4 regions of the Streptomyces sp. BI87 genome follow, and region 1 is predicted to be linked to each of the others. Evidence: riboswitches for the same ligand, from Rfam matches in the RefSeq annotation. Region 1 holds a riboswitch; each other region holds the start of a gene.
The links. A riboswitch is a leader RNA that binds a small molecule or an ion and turns the genes downstream of it on or off. The one in region 1 is predicted to bind cobalamin.
Positions count from the first base shown of each region.

Region 2: another riboswitch for cobalamin. It lies ahead of OIM89_RS24630 (cobalamin biosynthesis protein); the one in region 1 lies ahead of OIM89_RS01485 (hypothetical protein).
Region 3: another riboswitch for cobalamin. It lies ahead of OIM89_RS03955 (ABC transporter substrate-binding protein); the one in region 1 lies ahead of OIM89_RS01485 (hypothetical protein).
Region 4: another riboswitch for cobalamin. It lies ahead of metE (5-methyltetrahydropteroyltriglutamate--homocysteine S-methyltransferase); the one in region 1 lies ahead of OIM89_RS01485 (hypothetical protein).

Region 1 is NZ_CP110079.1:348,425-353,420, forward strand. It holds gene OIM89_RS01475 (protein kinase domain-containing protein) at 1-1,789, opposite strand, end outside; gene OIM89_RS01480 ((2Fe-2S)-binding protein) at 1,934-2,656, opposite strand; gene OIM89_RS01485 (hypothetical protein) at 2,653-3,036, opposite strand; cobalamin riboswitch at 3,099-3,224, opposite strand; partial or broken gene OIM89_RS01490 (malate synthase A) at 3,440-3,727, shown strand; gene OIM89_RS01495 (TetR/AcrR family transcriptional regulator) at 3,807-4,406, shown strand.
Region 2 is NZ_CP110079.1:5,528,735-5,533,730, forward strand. It holds gene OIM89_RS24625 (cobyric acid synthase) at 1-428, opposite strand, end outside; gene OIM89_RS24630 (cobalamin biosynthesis protein) at 425-1,411, opposite strand; cobalamin riboswitch at 1,537-1,668, opposite strand; gene OIM89_RS24635 (hypothetical protein) at 1,845-2,066, opposite strand; gene OIM89_RS24640 (inorganic phosphate transporter) at 2,098-3,378, opposite strand; gene OIM89_RS24645 (class II aldolase/adducin family protein) at 3,690-4,412, shown strand; gene OIM89_RS24650 (alpha/beta hydrolase) at 4,487-4,996, shown strand, end outside.
Region 3 is NZ_CP110079.1:924,620-929,615, reverse strand. It holds gene OIM89_RS03970 (ABC transporter permease) at 12-800, shown strand; gene OIM89_RS03965 (ABC transporter ATP-binding protein) at 963-1,766, opposite strand; gene OIM89_RS03960 (FecCD family ABC transporter permease) at 1,763-2,824, opposite strand; gene OIM89_RS03955 (ABC transporter substrate-binding protein) at 2,821-3,873, opposite strand; cobalamin riboswitch at 3,933-4,125, opposite strand; gene OIM89_RS03950 (MMPL family transporter) at 4,184-4,996, opposite strand, start outside.
Region 4 is NZ_CP110079.1:1,139,399-1,144,394, forward strand. It holds gene OIM89_RS04875 (PRC and DUF2382 domain-containing protein) at 1-30, opposite strand, end outside; gene metE (5-methyltetrahydropteroyltriglutamate--homocysteine S-methyltransferase) at 294-2,612, opposite strand; cobalamin riboswitch at 2,797-2,946, opposite strand; gene OIM89_RS04885 (hypothetical protein) at 3,051-3,245, opposite strand; gene OIM89_RS04890 (ATP-binding protein) at 3,242-3,649, opposite strand; gene OIM89_RS04895 (helix-turn-helix domain-containing protein) at 3,809-4,996, shown strand, end outside.

The DNA.
Region 1 (4,996 bases):
CCGGGCCCTCCCAGTGCTCCTGGAGGAGGACGAGTGCGCCGTCCGCGTCGCCCGCCACGACGGCCGGGCCCTTGACGGCGACGGGCCGGCCCAGCTTCCCGGAGGCCCGGTCGAGCGGGTGCACGACGGGGTTGCTCACCTTCGACTCGGCGAGTTCCGCGTCGGGGGCGCACATCGCGAGGGGGCGGCTCCCGGCCAGGACGGGGGCGCAGCGCGTCCCCGAGGGGAACGGTGTCGCCCAGGTGACCTCGCCGCTGCGCGCGTTCCGGGCCTCCAGGCGGGAGTTGGCCGCGTCGACCATGAGGACGGCGGAGCCGGACACGACGGCGTCCTGGTTCCGGCCGGTGACCGCCGTGGACTGGGCGCCGGTCGGTGCGGACCACAGCTCGCGGCCGCTCTCGGCGTCGAGGGCGACGACCTCGCTCTGGGGGTCCTGGGGGGCGTCCTCGGCGGCGAAGCGGTAGCCGACCACCGTGTCGTCGGTGGCCCCGACCAGGGAGGCGCCGTGTACGGGGACGCCCGGGCTCTTCGCCGTCCACGCGCGCGAGCCGTCGCGGGCGTCGACGCGGGCCGCGACGACGCCGCCGCCCCCGCAGAAGAGCGCCTCGCCCCGTGCGACGCACCGCAGTTCGTCGGGGATGTCCGCGCGGCCGCCCGCCACGGTCTTGTGCCACGGTGTGAAGCCCTCGGGCAGCGAGGCGCCCGGCTCGGCCACGTTCCCGGCCTTGTCGCCGCCGTCTCCCCCGGCCCGGTCGCCGGACTGGAGCGCGGCCACGCCGCCGGCGATGGCCGCCACCGCGACCGCCGCCGCGAAGACGGGCCGCCACCGGTTCCGCAGCCGGCGGCCGACGGAGGTGCCGGTGTCGGCCGTGCCGGCTTCGGCCACGGCGGTGGGCACCGGGGTGGGCAGCGCGTCGTGGTGCTGGGTGATCACGTCGCGGGTACGCCCCGCCCGCGTCCCGGTGGGTCCGGCCCCGCCGAGGTCCGCCGGCAGGTCCCGCAGGAGGACGAGGAGGTCGTCGGCGGAGGGACGGCCCGCCGGTTCCTTGTCCAGGCACGACCCGACGACCGTACGCAGCGCCTCGGGCACGGCCCCCAGCGAGGGCTCCTCGTGCACCACCTGGTACGCCGTCATGTACGGGCTGTCCGCGTCGAAGGGCCCGCTGCCGGTGGCCGCGTACACCAGCAGCGTCCCCAGCGAGAAGATGTCGGAGGCGGGCCCCACCCCGCGCGGCGCCTGCAACTGCTCCGGCGACATGAAGGGCGGCGTCCCGATGACCCGGCCCGTCATCGTCAGGGTCTGCTGGTCGGCGGCGCGCGAGATGCCGAAGTCGATGACGCGCGGGCCCTCGGCCGAGAGCACGACGTTGGAGGGCTTCAGGTCGCGGTGGACGACACCGACGCGGTGGATGTCACGCAGCGCCTCCGCCAGCCCGATGGCCAGCCTCCGCAGCTCCACGCCGTCCAGTGGTCCGGCAGCGGCGATGTGCTCGGCGAGGGTCGCCCCCTCGATGTACGTCGTCGCCATCCAGGGCTGCTCGGCCTCGGGGGCGGCGTCGACCACGGCGGCGGTGAACGCGCCGCTGACCCGCCGCGCCGCGGCCACCTCCTGCCGGAAGCGGATGCGGAACTCCTCGTCCCCCGCGAACTGCTGGTGGATCAGCTTGATCGCGACGGGCCGCCCCGAGCTCGTCCGGGCCAGGAAGACCGTGCCCATTCCCCCCGACCCGAGCCGCGCCTCGAGCGGATAGCCACCGATCTCGGCCGGGTCACTTCCGCGCAGCGACACTCTTCCGGAACTCCCCTCCCCCGGGCATCTCTGCCACCACGGGGCCGCGTACCTATCTCGCCCCAAACTAGCCGGAGCGCGATCCCCGCGGGCAACGCGGGTGGGGCGGGGCCGGCTCCCGGCCCTCTCGCCGAGCGGTGGAGGTCAGGGCACGCCCGTCCCCGCAAGCCCGCAGTCGCCGCACTTCGTCCCGTTCGGCGCGCGGTAGTACAGGCAGCAGCTGCGGCGGCGGAAGCCGAGGCCGGGGCCGGTCGTCGCACCGGTGCCCCGCAGGTGCCCGGTGTCCAGCAGGCGCCCGGTGAGGGCGGTGAGGGCCTCGCGTGCGGCGGGGTCGGCGGCCAGCAGGGCGCGGGCCGCCTCCACCAGGGCCGAGGCGGAGTTCCCGTCCAGCAGGCGCGGGGCGACCTTGACCCGCAGGCCCTCGGCCAGCGCCCGGAGTTGCCGCGTCACCTGCGCGTACAGGGCGGGTGCGGCGAGGTCGCCCAGCGCGTCGGCGTACCAGCCGGCCGCCCTCGGCAGCCGCAGCGCCGGTCCGTCGTCGGCCCGCTGGAGGCCGTCGAGGTCGAGCACGATCCCGTGCCGGACGGCGGTGGCGAGGACGGGCGACCAGAGCCGGGCGGCGTGACCGAGCTGGGCGATGGAGACACCGACGCGCGGCTCGTCGGTGCGGTGGCGGCGCGCGACCGCCTCGGCAAGGTCGGTGATGCTCGCCGAGGAACGGGCGAGCGGCTGCCAGCCCCGGTCGGGGCCGCCCACGCGCACCACGAAGAAGCCGCCGAGGCGGGCCACCTCGGAGAGGGCGTCGGCCACGGCTCCGGCCGGGGCGCGGGCGGCGTCGGGCAGGCGTACGGCACGTGGTCCGGTCACGACGGCGTACGCCGTCGCGGGGGCGTGACGATGTAAAGGTCGAGGATGTCCGGCAGCGGAGCGACGCCGGGGCCGCCGGCGCGGGCCCAGGCGGCTATGTCCTCCGTGGCGTCCAGGTCGTTGACCAGCCCGAACCAGACCGGCCGGGCACCGGCGGCCCGCCCCTCGGCCGAGGGCTGGACCACGATGACGTTGGCCTGCTCGCACACGTCGAGGCATGCGGAGACCCGGACCGGCACCAGGGCGCGCAGGCGCGCGGTCTGGGCGGCGTGGTCGACCCCGGTGATCTTGGGGGTGCCGCAGCAGCAGTCCCGGCAGACGACGACGCGGCAGGGCACCGGCTCGCGGCCGGGTGGGACGGGGGCGATGTCGGCGGGCACGCGGCATCGTTCCTCTCTCCGGGGAGATCCGCCCCGGTCAACCGTCGAGGAGGCGACCGCGTGAGTCTCCTGGCTCTCGGCTCGCCGCCCGCTCCGCGCCTTCCCACCCGGCAGGGCAGTGGCATCTGCGGAACGTGCTCGCCGATCACAGTGGCGGGACCGCGCCGGATTTCCACCGGCTTCCTCGTCCGCCGTCGCCTGTTTGCCGGGCCATCCTTCCATCCGGCGCGGCAGACCGTCCGCCAGGGCCCCCGGCCTTCGCGACCTTGGCGGAAACGGCCGGGAAGATGGGCACGAGTTGGCAGCCGTCACTAATTGATGGACTCAGCGTCAGCGCCAGTCTCCGTATCGCCACCCCGGCAGCTGATCAACCGGCGCCCAACTGGCCGACCGCGACCAGCGGATGCCCGTTCTCGCAGCACCCGGTGCCCGTCACGACGAGATCCTCACGCCGGCCGCCCGCGACTTCGGGGGCCGGCTGACCGCGACCTTCACCGGCCCCCGGCAGGGCACTGCTCCGGGCACGGAGGACCGGAGCGGGGAGATCCGTCGGCCCGCCTGACCGCCGCACCGCCGTGCGGGCCCTGGCCTCCGGGGCCAACGTCCGGGTGGCGGTCTTCGAGGACGGCACCACCCCCGCCCCACCTGGGCCCACATCATCAGCGGCCAGCTCACCCTGCTCGACGCCGCCCGCCGCACCGACCGACTACGATGTACACATCGTTCACATCACGAAGGGAATGTGAACTCTGCACCCATAAGGACGACCCATGGCCAGGACCAACGCCTACCACCACGGCGACCTGCGCGCCGCCTGCCTGCGGGCCGCGCGCGAACTCCTGGAGGAGGACGGCGGCGCCGGCCTCTCCCTGCGCGCGGTCGCCCGGCGCGCTGGGGTGTCGGCGACGGCGCCCTACCGCCACTACGCGGACCGCGAGGCGCTGGTCTCCGCCGTCGCGGCCGAGGGCTACCGCGAACTCGCCGAGCACCTGGCCCAGGCCCACCCCGCTCCCTCGACCCCCGACGAACTGGCCGCGGTCGCCGTCGCGTACGTGCGGTTCGCACTGGACCACCCGGCCCTGTTCCGCGCGATGTTCGCCGAGCCCTGCGACCCGACCAGCGAGGAACGGGTCGCCGCGACCAACGCCATCCACGAGTACGTCCGCTCCGTCGTCCGCACCACCTTCCCGGGGGCCGACACGGAGGCCCTGTCCACCACGGTCTGGGCGCTCGTCCACGGCCTCGCCTTCCTCCACCTCGACGGCAAACTCGACGCCTCCACGCCCGAGGCCGTCACCACCCAGGTGACGACGGCCGTCCACGCCCTGTCCGACACCGCCCCGGCACTCCACCCCGAGACCCGGCGGTAGCCGCGGGCGGGCGAGCGCCGGGCGAGCGCCACCCCGGCGGCCCGGCCGGCCCGCACTCCCCATCCGGGAGCCAATGTCATTGGTCGATGACATCCATTGACGGCAACGGCGCCCAGGCAGAACTCCCACGTCGTGGCCGTCGTACTGCCGCCCGGTCGCCGCTCCGCCTCCGCGGCGGCGGAGCCGGTCGTGACCCGGCATCCCGCACCGCGGGCACGGACGGCCGAGGTCCCGTCGGGTATCGCCCGGCGCGATCACCGGCACTGAACCGCGAGCCGGAACGGAACGGACCAGCCATTGGCCGCACCCTCGGGCCCCTCGCGGGGCAGGAAGCGCGACGCGGACGCCAGCCGGGCCGCGCTGCTGGAAGCCGCGCGCGAACTGTTCGGCCGGCACGGCTACGAGGCGGTGACGCTGGCGGGACATCGGCGAGCGCGCCGGGGCGGACGGCTCGCTGGTCGCCCGGTACTTCGGCAGCAAGGCCGCCCCGTACCGGTCCGCCGTCACCGAGGAGAGCCGCGAGGGGGCGGCCTCCCCGGAACCCGCCGACCTGGCCTCGTTCACCGCCTACGCCCTCGACCGGGCCGACC
Region 2 (4,996 bases), 5.2 Mb from region 1:
ACCACGTCGTGGGTGGCCCGCAACTCGGCCAGGCAGGCGAGGACCGGCTCCAGCAGTGCCTCCCGGCGGCCCCCCGACACCGCCCGGGCCGGCTCGTCCGGGCGTACCGAGCCGAAGAAACCCCGGGCGCTCAGCTCCCCGACCGGCTTGCCGAGCAGCACCACCTGGCTGGAGCGGTCGCCGCCGGGCTTGAGCAGCACCGGGTTCATCAGCGCCGTCGGCTCCACGCGGGCCGCCTGGGCCTGCATCGCCTGGGCCCGGCCGATCTCCGCGCCCTCCCTGGTCACGAACGAGTTGAGGGACATGTTCTGCCCCTTGAACGGCGCCACCTTCACCCCGCGCCGCGCCAGCCACCGGCAGATGCCGGCCGTCAGCACGCTCTTCCCGGCGTCCGAGGTGGTCCCCGCGATCAGCACTCCGCCGCTCATGCCCCTGCCCCTCCCTGTCCTGTCGCCGCGCGCCGTGCGCGCCCGCGTATCGCTCCGGCGGCCAGCCGCGCGCCGGCCCCCGCGACCAGCGCCAGCGCGCCGATTCGCCGGGAGAGCCGGGCGGCCCGCTCGATGTCACCGGGCCGCACCGCGCGGCCCGAGCCGCCCAGCACGGGCCGGTGCTCGGTCCGCCCGCCGTAGGTGAGGGTGCCGCCGAGCCGTACGCCCAGCGCCCCGGCGAACGCCGCCTCGACCGGGCCCGCGTTGGGGCTCGGGTGGCGGTGCGCGTCGGACCGCCAGGCGCGCAGGGCGCCGCGCGGGTCGGGCCCGGCGAGGACGGCGAGGGCCGCCGTGAGCCGGGCCCCCGGGTACCCGACGGCGTCGTCGAGGCGGGCCGAGGCCCAGCCGAACCGGCGCAGCCGGGGCGACTTGTGGCCGACCATCGCGTCCAGCGTGTTGACGGCCCGGAAGCCGGCCAGTCCCGGGACGCCAGCGACCGCGCCCCACACCAGGGCACCGACCACCGCGTCCGAGGTGTTCTCGGCGACCGACTCGACCACCGCCCGGGCCAGCGCGTCCGCGTCCAGCGCCTCGGGGTCGCGCCCGCAGAGCCGGGGCAGCAGCCGCCGGGCCTCGGCCACGTCCCCGGCCTCCAGGGCAGCGCCGATCAGCCGGGCCTCGCGCACCAGCGAGGTGCCGCCGACCACCGCCCAGGTCGTGGCGGCGGTCAGCGCGACGGCCGCGCACGGGTGAGGTCGGACGGCCCGGGCGGCCAGCGCGGCCCCGGCGGTGACGCCTCCGGCGCAGAGCGCGGTGTGCAGCGCGCCCCAGCCCCGGTGGTCGTGGAACAGGCGCCGCTCGACGGCCGATGCGGCCCGGCCGAAGAGGGCCACGGGGTGGCCCCGGCGGGGGTCGGCGAAGAGGGCGTCGGCCAGCAGTCCGGCGGTGGCGCCGTACGCGAAGACGCGGTCGGCACGGTCCACGGGGCTCAGCCCGTTCGGCGCTCGGCGTACCGGGGGAGCAGGTCAGGGGGCGGCGACGGGCAGCCACGCATGGCGGTGTGTCCTCACTCAGGGTCCGCGCCCTGGTTCGACGTGACCGGGGGCGAGAGTCTCCTGGCTTCCGGATCGGCGGCATCCCCTGGCCTTCCAGCCCCAGATCGGGGGCCGTGGCGCTGGGCGGAGATGCCGCTCCCCGGTGACAGTGGCGGGACCGCGCCGGATTCTCACCGGCTTCCTCTGCTGCCTCCGTGTTTCGGCCCGGGCAGTCCACCACGCTCCCGGAACACCAGTCAACTCACCGTTGACCTGCGACGAAGAGTGTGTGGAGCCCCACAGCCGGGGCCGGTGCGCGGATACGCCGAAGGGCGGGCCGGACGGCGTACGTCCGGCCCGCCCTTCCCGGCGGGTGGTGGCCCTAGGCCACGATGATGTAGATCCCGTAGGCGACCGCCGCCGCGCAGAGCGCGAAGCAGAGGTAGCCGCCGGCCTTCGCCGCGACACCCGACCCGCCGCCCTGGGCCCCGCTCGCGGCCTTGGAGAGGCCCACGATGCCCAGGGTGAAGAAGCCGACGAGCGCGACGGTGACCACGAGGCTCACGCCGAAGACGGAGCCGAGAGCTGCCCAGTCGATGTTCATGGTGAGGTGTCCTTACGTACGCGAGGCCGGGTCAGACCTTGGCCGGCCGGGCGGCCGGTTCGGTCGTGGCGGAGGAGTGGCCGGGCTGGGCCGGGATCGACCCGAGCGGGGAGCCGTCCGCCTCCTCGGAGGCGACAGCCGCGCCGGTGGGCGGCGGGGCCACGGAGGCCATCGCCTGGGTGACGACGCCCGAGGGCTCGTCCCGCACCGGGTCCACGTCGTTGACGTTGTCGTGGGTGACGGGGGAGCGGCGCGAGCGGAGCCAGATCGCGAAGGACCCGCCGACCAGCAGGACCGCGGTGGCGGCGACGCCCCAGTCGCCCTGCTTGGTGAGGAGTTCGGCGGCCGCGCCGACCAGGGCGGCGGCCGGCAGGGTCAGACCCCAGGCGACGAACATCCGGGTGGCGGTCGACCAGCGGACCACGCCGCCCTTGCGGCCGAGGCCCGCACCCATCACCGCGCCGGAGCACGACTGGGTGGTGGAGAGGGAGAAGCCCAGGTGGGAGGAGGCCAGGATGACCGTCGCGGCGCTGGTCTGGGCGGCGAAGCCCTGCGGCGGCGTGAGATCGGTGAGGCCCTTGCCCATGGTCCGGATGATGCGCCAGCCGCCCAGGTACGTACCGAGCGCGATGGCGACACCGGCGGAGACGATGACCCACATCGGGGGGTTGGAGCCGGGGGCGAGGACACCGCCGGTGACCAGGGCGAGGGTGATGACACCCATCGTCTTCTGGGCGTCGTTGGTGCCGTGCGCCAGCGAGACCAGGCCGGCCGAGGCGATCTGCCCGGCGCGGTAGCCCTTGGCGGTGGACTTCTCGTCCACGTTCCGGTTGATCCGGAAGGTCAGCCGGGTGGCGAGCATCGCGGCGAGGCCGGCGACGAGCGGCGCGGCGATCGCGGGCAGCAGCACCTTGGTGACGACGGTGCCGCCGTTGACGGAGGACCAGCCCGCCGACATCACCGCGGCGCCGATGAGGCCGCCGAAGAGCGCGTGCGAGGAGCTCGACGGCAGGCCGACGAGCCAGGTCAGAAGATTCCACAGAATGGCGCCTACGAGGGCGGCGAAGATGACTTCTGTCTTCAGGCCGTCCTCGTTGATGAGTCCGCCGGAGATCGTCTTGGCGACCTCCACGGAGAGGAACGCGCCGACGAGGTTGAGCACGGCGGACATCGCCACCGCGGCCTTGGGCCTCATCGCGCCGGTCGAGATGGTGGTGGCCATCGCGTTGGCTGTGTCGTGGAAACCGTTCGTGAAGTCGAACACGAGAGCGGTCACGATCACGATCCCGAGGAGAAGCGTGATGTGTTCCATTTACCCGGACTTCTGTGGGACGTCGTTGGCTCGTTGAACGTAGGGGCGCTGAGTGAACGGAAGATGAACTGGGGCAGGCAACGTGGTGACCCGAAACGGAGCCCCCTCGGCCGCCTCACCCCCAGCCCCGCCCCGACCCCTTGGGAGAGCGGGCCGGGGTACCCCTACCGCCCCGGGACACGGGCCCCCGGCGTGGTTCCCGCAGCCGCCCGATGTGAGGCAGCTCGCACCGGAGACAGGGGGACGGGGCGCCGAAACGGAATGGGGCGCGTGCCCCGGCACACGCCCGGCCGGTGGCAGGATGCGCGGCCATGGAGAAGAACCGCGCGCACCCCGGCCGCCCCTGGCAGCTCCTGGAGGACCAGGCCGTCGCCCACGCCTGGCGCGACCTCGTGGAAACGGCCCGGGCCACCGTCCGCGACGGACTGGTGGTCGGCACCTCCGGCAACGTCTCGGTCCGCGTCACCCCCGACCGCCCGGCCGTCGCCACGGAGGACCTCGTCCTCATCACCCCCACCGGCGTCCCCTACGACCGGCTCGGCCCCGAGGACACCGTCGCCGTCACCCTCGACGGCCGCCAGGTGCTTGGCACCCTGAAACCCACCACCGAACTCCCCCTCCACCTCGCCGTGTACCGCACCGGCACCGCCCGCGCCGTCGTCCACACCCACGCCCCCCACGCCACCGCCGTCTCCACGCTCGTCGACACCCTGCCGCCGGTCCACTACATGGCGGCCGCGCTCGGCGGCCCCGTCCGCACCGCCCCCTACGCCCTGTACGGCAGCCAGGAACTCGCCGATCACCTCCTCGAAGCCCTCCGGGACCGCACCGCCTGCCTGCTGCGCAACCACGGCACCGTCACCACCGGCGACACCCTCACCGAGGCCCTGGACCGCACCGCCCAGCTGGAGTGGATGTGCCGTGTCTGGCTGCTCGCCCGCTCCGTCCCCGGCCACACTCCCTCCCTCCTGGACGCCGGCCAGCTCGCGGCCGCCGCCGAGCAGCTGCGCGGCTACGGCCAGCCGGGCGGGTGACCTACGGCCCGGCCCGTCACCCGCCGGGCCCCGCCCACTGGCCCCGCGCCCCCCGGTGGCCGCAGACTGGAGCGGTGCGTATCGCCCGAACGACGGCACTGGCCGTCACCGCCGCAGTCGGAGCCGGGGCCGCCGCCGTAGCGGCCGGCCGGTACGCCAGTGACGCCGCCCTGCGGCTCCCGGCGGGCCACCGGCTGCCCACCGAGCCCAAGCTGACGGTCCACCGCGCCGAGGCCGGACGGATCACCCTCACCCGCGACCTGGCCTCCCTGCGCCCGGGCCGCTACGGCCTCACGGGCCGCGACTTCCACGCCGCCGTCGGGCCGGTGCTCGACCGGACCGACGGCGAGGTCGCCGCCGACACCGTCGTCCGCCGCCTGGAACGCGTCTTCCACGGCACCCCCGACACCGGCGACCGGGCCTGGCTCACCCCCCAGCTCTACGGCGGGGACCCCGCCACCGCCCTCGGCCTCTCCTACGCCGAGGTCGAGATCCCCGGCGAACTGGGAGTCCTGCCCGGCTGGGTGGTCCCCGGCGACCGCCGCACCTGGGTCCTGGCCGTCCACGGCCTGGCCGGCACCATC
Region 3 (4,996 bases), 580 kb from region 1:
TGGTGACGCCCATGACCGCCCGCACCGCTCTGGCCGCCGCGTTCCACTGCGAGCTGCGCAAACTCGCCCGCTCCCGCGTCGGCGTGCTCGGCACCGCGGTCATCGCCGGCGGCATCCTCACCATCACGGCGGGCATCAGCGGGGCCCTCGCGGGAGGCAACCCCCAACTCGCCGCGAAACTCGGCCCGACCGCCACCCTGGACTGGCCGGGGCTGCTCACGACGGTCGCGCAGATCACCGGAGCGGGCGGGCTCCTCGGCTTCGGCACTGTCCTGGCCTGGATGTTCGCCCGCGAGTTCGCGGACGGCACCGTGGTCGGCCTCTTCGCCCTCCCGGTGAGCCGCGCCCAGACCGCGGCCGCGAAGCTCGCCGTGTACGGAGGCTGGCTGGCCGCCCTGAACACGCTGCTCGTCGCGGGTCTCCTCGTCCTGGGAAACCTGCTCGGCTACGGTCCCCCGGACGCCGCCGCCTGGTCCGGGATCGGTCGCCAGTTCTTCCTCGGCCTGCTCACCGGGCTCGTCGCGCTGCCCGTCGCCTGGGTCGCGACTGTCTCCCGCTCGATCCTGGGCGGCGTCTCGACGGCGATCGGCCTCGTCATCGTCGCCCAGGTCGGCGTCCTCGCCGGCGCGGCCGGCCGGCTGCCCCTCGCCGCGCCCGCCCTCTGGACGATGGGGCACACCGCGCCCGACGGCCCGATCGCACCCGCGACGACGGTCCAGCTCGCGGTGAGCGTCGCCTTCTCGCTGGCCTTCGCGGCGCTGACCGTGCTGGCCTGGTCACGTCTCCAGTTGCGGCGCTGAAGACCAGATGGCGTCGCGTACCCCGGCGGGACAGAGGGAGGCGGCGCCCCATCTGCGATGCGGACTCCGGACCGTGCGGCATCGGTCGCTGGCGTACGGGGACAGGGCACGGTCGCGGCGGACCGCACCGCGACCCTGGCCGGCCAGCCGCCGGGGCCCAGGTCAGTGACCGGCCTCCGGCGCCAGGAAGCGCACGAACGTCCCCCCGCCGTCGGCCACGACCCGGGCCCGCACCCCGTACACCTCAGCGATCAGCCCCTCACTGAGCACCTCCCCGGGAGCCCCGGAGACCACCGCGCGCCCCGCGCGCAACACCACGACCTCGTCGCAGAACATCGCCGCGAGATTGAGATCGTGCAACGCCACCACACAGGTCACCGGCAACCCCGCCACGAGCGACATCAACTCCAACTGGTGCTGTACGTCGAGGTGGTTGGTGGGCTCGTCGAGCAGCAGATGACGCGGCTCCTGCGCCAGCGCCCGCGCGATCTGCGCCCGCTGCCGCTCCCCGCCGGAGAGCGTGTGCCAGAGCCGGTCCGCGAAGGGCACCAGCCCGGTCTGCTCCAGCGCGGCCCGCACCGCCTCCCGGTCGGCCGCACCGGGCGCCGCCCAGGCCCGCCGGTGGGGTACGCGGCCGAGCCCGACCACGTCGCGGACGGTCAGGTCGGTGTCGGTGGCCGCGTGCTGGCCGACCACGGCGAGCCGCCGGGCCGTCTCGCGGCGGCCCAGCTCGGCTGGGGTGGAGCCGTCCACGGTGACGGTGCCGCCGCTCGGCGCGAGCAGCCCGGCCAGCAGCCGCAGCAGCGTCGACTTGCCGGAGCCGTTGGGCCCGATGAGCCCCACCGTGCTGCCGGCGCGCGCCTCCAGGTCGACGCCGTCGAGGACGAGCCGACCGCCGGCCGACCGCGTGACCCGCTCGGCCCGGAGCGCCGGCCCGTCGTCGGGAAGTGCCTCGCGGCCGGTCATGAGGGCCTCCGGGTGCGGTACATGATGAGGACGAAGGCGGGCACGCCGATCAGCGAGGTCACCACGCCGACCGGGATCTCCTGCGGCGCCAGCACGGTCCGGGCCAGGGTGTCCACCCAGACCAGGAAGACCGCGCCGCTCAGCGCCGCCACCGGCAGCAGCCGGCCGTGCAGGGTGCCGACCAGGGCGCGGGCCGCGTGCGGCAGCACCAGGCCGACGAAGCCGATCGCGCCGGCCGCGCTGACCAGCGCGGCGGTGAGCAGCGCGGTGACGCTCAGCAGGATCAGCCGGGTGCGCGTCACGGAGACGCCGAGCGCGGCGGCGCTCTCCGCGCCGAAGGCGAAGGCGTCGAGCTGGACGGCCCGCGCCCCGCACACCACCAGCGCCACCACCAGCACCGCCAGGCACGCCCACACGTCGGTCCAGGTGGCCCCCGAGAGGCTGCCGAGCAGCCAGAAGAGGAGGCCCCGGGTCTGCTCGGCGTCGGCGGCGAACATCACGACGAACGAGGTGAGCGCCGAGAAGAGCTGCATGCCCGCGACCCCCGAGAGCACCACCCGGTCGGTGGTGCCGCCCAGACTGTGGCTGAGCAGCAGCACCAGCCCGAAGGAGACCAGCGCGCCGAGGAAGGCGCCGGTGGAGATCGAGAGCGCGCCGCCGCCGAGGCCGAGGACGACCACCGCGACCGCGCCCGTGGAGGCGCCGGAGGAGACGCCGAGGACGAACGGGTCGGCCAGCGGATTGCGCAGCAGCGACTGCATGACCACGCCGCAGACCGCGAGCCCGGCCCCGCAGACCGCCGCCAGCACGGTGCGCGGCAGCCGCAGCTCCCAGACGATGCCCTCGCGGACGGGCGTCAGCCCGCTCTCGCCGTCGCCGAAGCGCGAGGCGACGACCGCCCACACGTCGGGGACCGAGACCCGGGCCGGGCCGATGGTGATGGCGACCGAGACGGAGGCCAGCAGCAGCGCGAGCGCGAGGAGGCCGAGCGTCCACGCCCCCGGCCGCCGCCGCGTCCGCTCCTTCCCGGTGGGGGGCCGCGCGGCGGTGGGGGTCACTTGGCGAACCCGAACTCACGCAGCTTGGCGGCGACTTCCTCGATGCCGTCGACGGTGCGGATCGAGGGGTTCATCGCGGCGCCGCTCAGCAGCACGTACCGCTTCTCCTTCACCGCCGTCATGGTGCGGGTGGCCGGGTTGGACTCCAGGAAGGCGATCTTCTTGGCAGCGCTCTCCGCCGTCTGCGACTTGCGGGTCAGGTCGCCGATGACCAGCACGTCGGGGTCGTGGTCGGCGACCGTCTCCCAGTTGATCTGCGGCCACTCGGCCTGGGTGTCGTCGAAGACGTTCTTCGCCCCGACGGCCTCGGTGATGATGCCGGGGGCGCCGCAGCAGCCGCCCATGTACGGCGCCTCGGCGTTGGCGAACCAGTAGAGCAGGGTGGGGCGTTCGTCCTCGGGCGCCTTCTTCGTGCTGAGCCCGTCGGTGGCCTTCTCGGCGCGCCGGGCGAGGTCGGCGACGAGCTTCTCTCCGCGCTCCTCGACGCCGAAGACCTTCGCCAGGTCGGTGACCTCGCCGTGGATGGCGGCCATGGTCAGCGGTTCGTCCCGGGAGCCGTCGCCGTCGCCGGTGTGGGACTTGGCGCAGTCGGCGGGCGAGACGTACGTGCCCACACCGAGGTCCTCGAAGGCCTTGCGGGTGGCGACGCCGCCCTTGCCGAGGGTCGACTCGAAGGAGGCGGTGACGAAGTCGGGTTCCTGGTCGAGGACCCTCTCGAAGGAGGGGTTGTTGTCGGCCAGCCGCTTGACCTTGGCGTTCTCCTTGGCCAGGTGGGGGAGGACCGGGTCGGTCCAGGTGGCGGTGCCTGCCATCCGGTCGGCGAGGCCGAGCGAGAGCAGGATCTCGGTGGAGTCCTGGTTGAGCGAGACGGCGCGCTCCGGCGGCTGCTCGACGGTGAGGGTGCGGCCGCAGTTCTCCAGCGTGGTCGCCTTGGCGCCCTTGGCGTCGCCGGCCGGCTGGGAGGCACCCCCTCCGCACGCGGTGAGCAGCAGGCCGAGGACGGCGCAGGAGGCGGCGAGGGAGGTTGGGCGGAAGGGCGCAACAGGCACAGGGGTGCGGCTTTCGGTGTCGAGGCTCGGTCGCGAAGCCTGGCGTACAGGAACCCCGTCCGTACGGACGGAGGGCCAGCAGGTCTTCGGACTCGGGGTCGTCCGGACGGCGCGCCTTCCCGGGGGCTGCCCCAGTGGCGTCCTGCGCCGCCCGTCGCCCTCACCGCTGCGCGTCAGTTCCGGGTTCGCACCGGATTCCCTGACCCGTTCGCATCGAGATGCGCGGGTACGACTGGCGTGCGAAAGCTAGCACAGCGGACCTCCCGCGCCCGGGGGCGGGGGAGGTCCGTGGTGCGCGTACGGCCTGCGGTTATGCGGGGGTGCGGGGCTCGCCCGCGGCCTCCTTCGCGGGCTGGGCCCGGCGGCTGAGTGCCCCCGGCCACCAGGAGGCGGAGCCGATGTCGCGGACCAGGGCGGGGACCAGCAGGGAGCGGACCACCAGGGTGTCGAGCAGCACGCCGAAGGCGACGATGAAGGCGATCTGGGCGAGGAAGGCCAGCGGGATCACGCCGAGCGCCGCGAAGGTCGCCGCCAGGACCACGCCGGCCGAGGTGATGACACCGCCGGTGGTGGTCAGGCCGCGCCGGACGCCCTCCCGGGAGCCGTGCAGCGCGGTCTCCTCGCGGACCCGGGACATCAGGAAGATGTTGTAGTCGACGCCGAGGGCCACCAGGAAGACGAAGCCGTAGAGCGGGACGGAGGCGTCGGTTCCGGAGAAGCCGAAGACGTGGGTGAAGACCAGCGAGGCGATGCCGAGGGTGGCGGCGAAGTTCAGCGCCACGGTGAGCACCAGGAGCAGCGGCGTCACCAGCGAGCGGAGCAGCGCGATGAGGATGACCAGGATGATCGCCAGCACCACCGGCATGATCAGGTTCCGGTCGGCCTCGGCGGTGCGCTGGGTGTCGTACTGCTGGGCGGTGTAGCCGCCGACCACGGCGTCGGCGCCGTCCACCGCGTGCACGGCGGTGCGCAGCCGGGCCACGGTCTCCTTGGCGGCGTCGCTGTCCGCGCCGTCCTGGAGGGTGGCGTCGATCCGCACCCGGCCGTCCACGACGCGCGGTGCGCCGCCGCCGGGCCGCCCCGACTCGGTGACCGGCGCGACCGAGGCGACGCCCTCCGTCTT
Region 4 (4,996 bases), 790 kb from region 1:
GGTGGTGAGGAAGCTGTCACCTGCTGTCATGTCGTGATCACTCCTTGGACGGCGCGTGGCGGAGGATTCCGGGAGCACCCCCATGGGCCCACACACCCACGTCTCCATCGCGCACCCGGAACGCCGTCGCGGCAACCCGGGGCGGCCCGCGCCCCCTCTCGGGCGGCCCGCGCCTTGCGTGCGGCAAGGCGTACGCGGGCCTCCGGGAGGGCCGGGAGCCGCCTCCCGGGGACGTACGGCATTACTCCATTCGGGTGAATGGCCCGGCCCTACCTCCCCGGGCGCGGCACCGGTCAGGAGGCGTCGAGCGCGGCGCGGACGGTGCGGGCCGCGGCCACCAGGTTCTCCAGGGAGGCGCGGGTCTCCGGCCAGCCGCGGGTCTTCAGCCCGCAGTCGGGGTTGACCCAGAGCCGCCCGGCCGGGATGGCCGCCAGGCCCTCGCGGAGCAGGGCGGCGGCCTCCTCGGCGCCCGGGACGCGCGGCGAGTGGATGTCGTAGACCCCGGGACCGGCCTCGCGCGGATAGCCGTGGGCGGCGAGTTCGTGCGCGACCTCCATGTGGGAGCGGGCCGCCTCCAGGCTGATGACGTCGGCGTCGAGGTCGTCGATGGCCCGCACGATGTCGCCGAACTCCGCGTAGCACATGTGCGTGTGGATCTGGGTGGCCGGCGCCACGCCGCCGGTGGTGAGCCGGAAGGCGCGCGTCGCCCACGCCAGGTAGGCGGGCCGGTCGGCGGCGCGCAGCGGCAGCGTCTCCCGCAGCGCCGGCTCGTCGACCTGGATCACCGCGGTCCCGGCCGCCTCCAGGTCGGCCACCTCGTCCCGCAGCGCCAGCGCCACCTGCGCGGCGGTCTCCCCGAGCGGCTGGTCGTCCCGGACGAAGGACCAGGCCAGCATGGTGACGGGCCCGGTCAGCATCCCCTTGACCGGCCGCTCGGTGAGCGACTGGGCGTACGTCGTCCAGCCCACCGTCATCGGCGCGGGCCGGGAGATGTCCCCGGCCAGGACCGGCGGCCGCACGTACCGGGTGCCGTACGACTGGACCCAGCCGTGCCGGGTGGCGAGGTAGCCGGTGAGCTGCTCGGCGAAGTACTGGACCATGTCGTTGCGCTCGGCCTCGCCGTGCACCAGGACGTCGATCCCCGCCTTCTCCTGGAAGGCGATGACCTCGGCGATCTCCGCGGCGATGCGCTCCTCGTACCCGGCCGCGTCGATCCGGCCCGCCCGCAGGTCGGCGCGGGCCGCGCGCACCTCGCCGGTCTGCGGGAACGAGCCGATGGTCGTGGTGGGCAGCAGCGGCAGCCGCAGCCGCTCGCGCTGGGCGACGGCACGCTCCGGGTACGGCTGGGGGCGGCGCGCGTCGGCCTCGGTGACGGCGGCGGTCCTGGCGCGGACGGCCGGGTCGCGGGTGAGCGGGGAGTCGGCGCGGGAGGCGAGGGCGGCCCGGTTGGCGGCGATCTCGGCGCCGATCGCGCCGGTGCCCTGGGCGAGGCCCTTGGCCAGGGTGACGATCTCGGCGGTCTTCTGCCGGGCGAAGGCGAGCCAGCGCAGGATCTGCGGGTCGAGCTCGCGTTCGGGCGCGGTGTCGAGCGGGACGTGCAGCAGGGAGCAGGAGGCGGCGACGTCGACGCGGCCGGCGAGGCCGAGCAGGGTGGCGAGGGTGGCCAGCGACTTCTCGTGGTCGTTGATCCAGATGTTGCGGCCGTTGACGACGCCCGCGACGAGCCGCTTGCCGGGCAGGCCGCCGACGGCGGCGAGGTCGTCGAGGTTGGCGGCGGCGGCCTCGGTGAAGTCCAGCGCCAGCCCCTCGACCGGAGCCTTGGCCAGCACCGGCAGTGCCTCCCCGAGCCGGTCGAAGTACGAGGCGACCAGCAGCTTGGGCCGGTCGGTGAGGGCGCCGAGGTCGCGGTAGGCGCGGGCGGCGGCGTTGAGCTCGGCCGGGGTGCGGTCCTGGACGAGTGCGGGCTCGTCCAGCTGGACCCACTCGGCCCCGGCGGCCCGCAGGTCGCCCAGGACCTCGGCGTAGACCGGGAGGAGCCGGTCGAGCAGGGTGAGCGGCTCGAACTCCTCGGCGACGCCGGGGGCGGGCTTGGCGAGCAGCAGGTAGGTGACGGGGCCGACGAGGACCGGGCGGGCGGTGTGGCCGAGGGCGAGCGCCTCGGCCAGTTCGGCGACCTGCTTGCCGGAGTCGGCGGTGAAGACGGTGTCCGGGCCGAGTTCGGGAACCAGGTAGTGGTAGTTGGTGTCGAACCACTTGGTCATCTCCAGCGGCGCCACGTCCTGGTTGCCGCGCGCCATGGCGAAGTACCCGTCGAGCGGATCGGCGTCGACGGCCGCCCGGTGGCGCGGGGGAACGGCGCCGACCATGACGCTGGTGTCCAGGACGTGGTCGTAGTACGAGAAGTCACCAGTGGGCACCTCGTCGATGCCGGCCTCGGCGAGCTGGGCCCAGTTGGCGCGGCGCAGCCCCGCCGCCGTCTCCTTGAGGGCGTCGGCGCCGACGCGGCCCTTCCAGTACCCCTCGACGGCCTTCTTCAGTTCCCGGTGCTGTCCCTGGCGGGGGTAGCCGTACACGGTCGACCGTGCTGCCGCGGCTGCGGACTTCGCTGTCACGGAACTCTCCTTCGCGAGATGTCTCCTGCATCCTGGCGACAGGACGGGGACGCGAAGGGATGACGGACCGGACGGCGAGTCCCACGCCCGAGGGCGCGCCCGTCCGTCCGCTTTGTGCTCCTCCGACCCGCCCACGAGGTCACCGGGATGTCCGCACACGGATCGCCGTGCGCGGGCAACGGGCAGGTCTTCGGACTCGCGGGCACATCCGCCGAGGCGGACCCCTACTGGCCGTCGCTTCCCGGACCCGTTCCCCGGACCCAGTGCGTATGACGGCGTTCGTTCCCACTCACCGCTGCGGGGCAGTCCCGGATTCCCACCGGGTTCCCTCTTACGACACCCCGCCTGGCGGACGGGGCGAACCAGCTGCACGGGGCAGCCTAGCTGGGGGTGGGCGGGTCGCGGGTGTGGGTGTTCACATGACGGAACGCCGCGTCTCTACAGGCGTTCCCGCGTCTCCTCCCTGGACGCCAGCAGCGTCAGTCGCCCGGGCCGTTCGGAGGTCCTCCGCTCCACTCCGCGCTCGGGCCGCAGCACCCACCCCGTGCCGCCGCGTACATCGGTGGCGATCCCGCGCCGGTCCGCCTCCTCGTCGTGGACCAGGTCGCCGGCCCACGGATTACGCCCGCTCATCGCTCGCCCTCCAGCTCCGCCCAGACCCGCTTCCCCCACGGCAACAGCTCGGTCCCCCACTCGGCCGCCAGCGCCTCCACGAGCACCAGGCCGCGCCCGGCCTCGTCCTCGGGGCCCGCCGTCCCGCGCACCGGCCGCTGCTTCGAGAAGTCGACGACTCCGAGGCGCACGCGGTACTCGGCGGGCCGCTCGACGGTCACCCGGATGGACTCCCGCCGGGCGTGCCGCACGGAGTTGGCCACCAGCTCGGTGATGATCACGGCGGCGTCGGCGGCCAGGAGATCAAGGCCCCAGGCGTGGAGCGAGGTACGCACGAGACGGCGGGCCAGGGCGGCACTCTCGGGTTCGCGGGGGAGGCTTTCGCTGTAGCCGGGACACCCCGTGGGATGGGCTGTGGTGGTCATGGCCATCAGGACCCCTCGCTTCAAAGGCTGCACGTCACTGAGTGAACGACGCCTCATGACGGCCCGTGAGGAAAAGCTGCCTGCATCGCGCTCTCGGAGAGCCGGAAATTTCGCGTGATCCACAGCACTTCGCACCCTCTGTCCCGCTACCTTGGCGTCGTGGCAGCGAACACGTACCTGGCGGAGGCGCTCACAGAGGCGGGGCACACCCAGGAAGAGCTGGCGGAGGCTGTGAACGACTACCTCCGGGCCCTCGGCAGGGCAGGCACCGTCAGCGATCGCACAGTGCGCAACTGGCTCACCGGAAAGACTCGTTGGCCCCACCCTCGGCAGCGAGAAGCCCTGGAGGCAGTATTCAGTCGTACCGCCGAGGAACTGGGATTCACCCCTCCGGCGGGTCGACGAAGCCCTACCAGGACGGAGGCACCTGTGCACCGCAGGAACTTCCTGGCCGCCGCGACAGGCACGACTACAGCCGCCGCCATGCCTCTGATCACTTCCCGGCCGTACTCGGTCGGTACCACTGATGTGATCCGACTGCGCAACGGCTTGGACGCCTTGACAGCACTGGATGCGACCAGGGGCGGACACGAAGCACTGGAACAGTCCGCCCTGGCGGGCGCGAGCCAGGCCCTGGCGTTGCAGGAGAGGGCAGCCTCGCAGCGCGTTCGACAGCGGCTGTACGGACTCGCCGCCGAGTACACGGCCGCCGCAGCATGGTCGGCGGTGGATGCCGGCAGGAGCGGCCGCGCCCAGCAACACCTCAACCGTGCTCTGCACCTTGCCGGACTGGGATCGGCCGCTGAAGCCGAACTACGTGTATGGAACTCACACGCGATGCTGGCCCGCCAGGGAAAGCACTTCAGCGAGGCAGTGCACGCCGCCCAAACAGCGCAGACCACGCGCGCCGCACGCCGGGACCCTCTGCTCGCCTCCCTCGCCCACGCCCGTACATCCGTAGGCCACGCAGAGTGCGGAGACCGGCAGGCCGCCCTGCGGTCGCTCGGCTACGCGGAAGAAGCCCTTACCAAGGCATCCCTGAACGACCCACGCCCGACCTGGGTGTCCTTCTACGGGCATCCCGAACTGCTGGCCATCACCGCCATCGTGCGGAACAAGATCGGCGACCCGGCGGAGGCAGAAGCCGCTTCGCATCGCGCCTTGGCCGCCATCCCTCAGCATTTTCGACGGAACCGCGCGCTGGCCACCCTCCAACTGGCCCTGACCCAGATTCGCCAGCGTGACGTGGACCAGGCGTGCGCCACGGCCGGGCAGGTATTCGTACTCATGCAAGGCAACGTCCTGCCAGGACGGATGCGCTCTTTCCTGGCGGGCTTCAACCGAAAC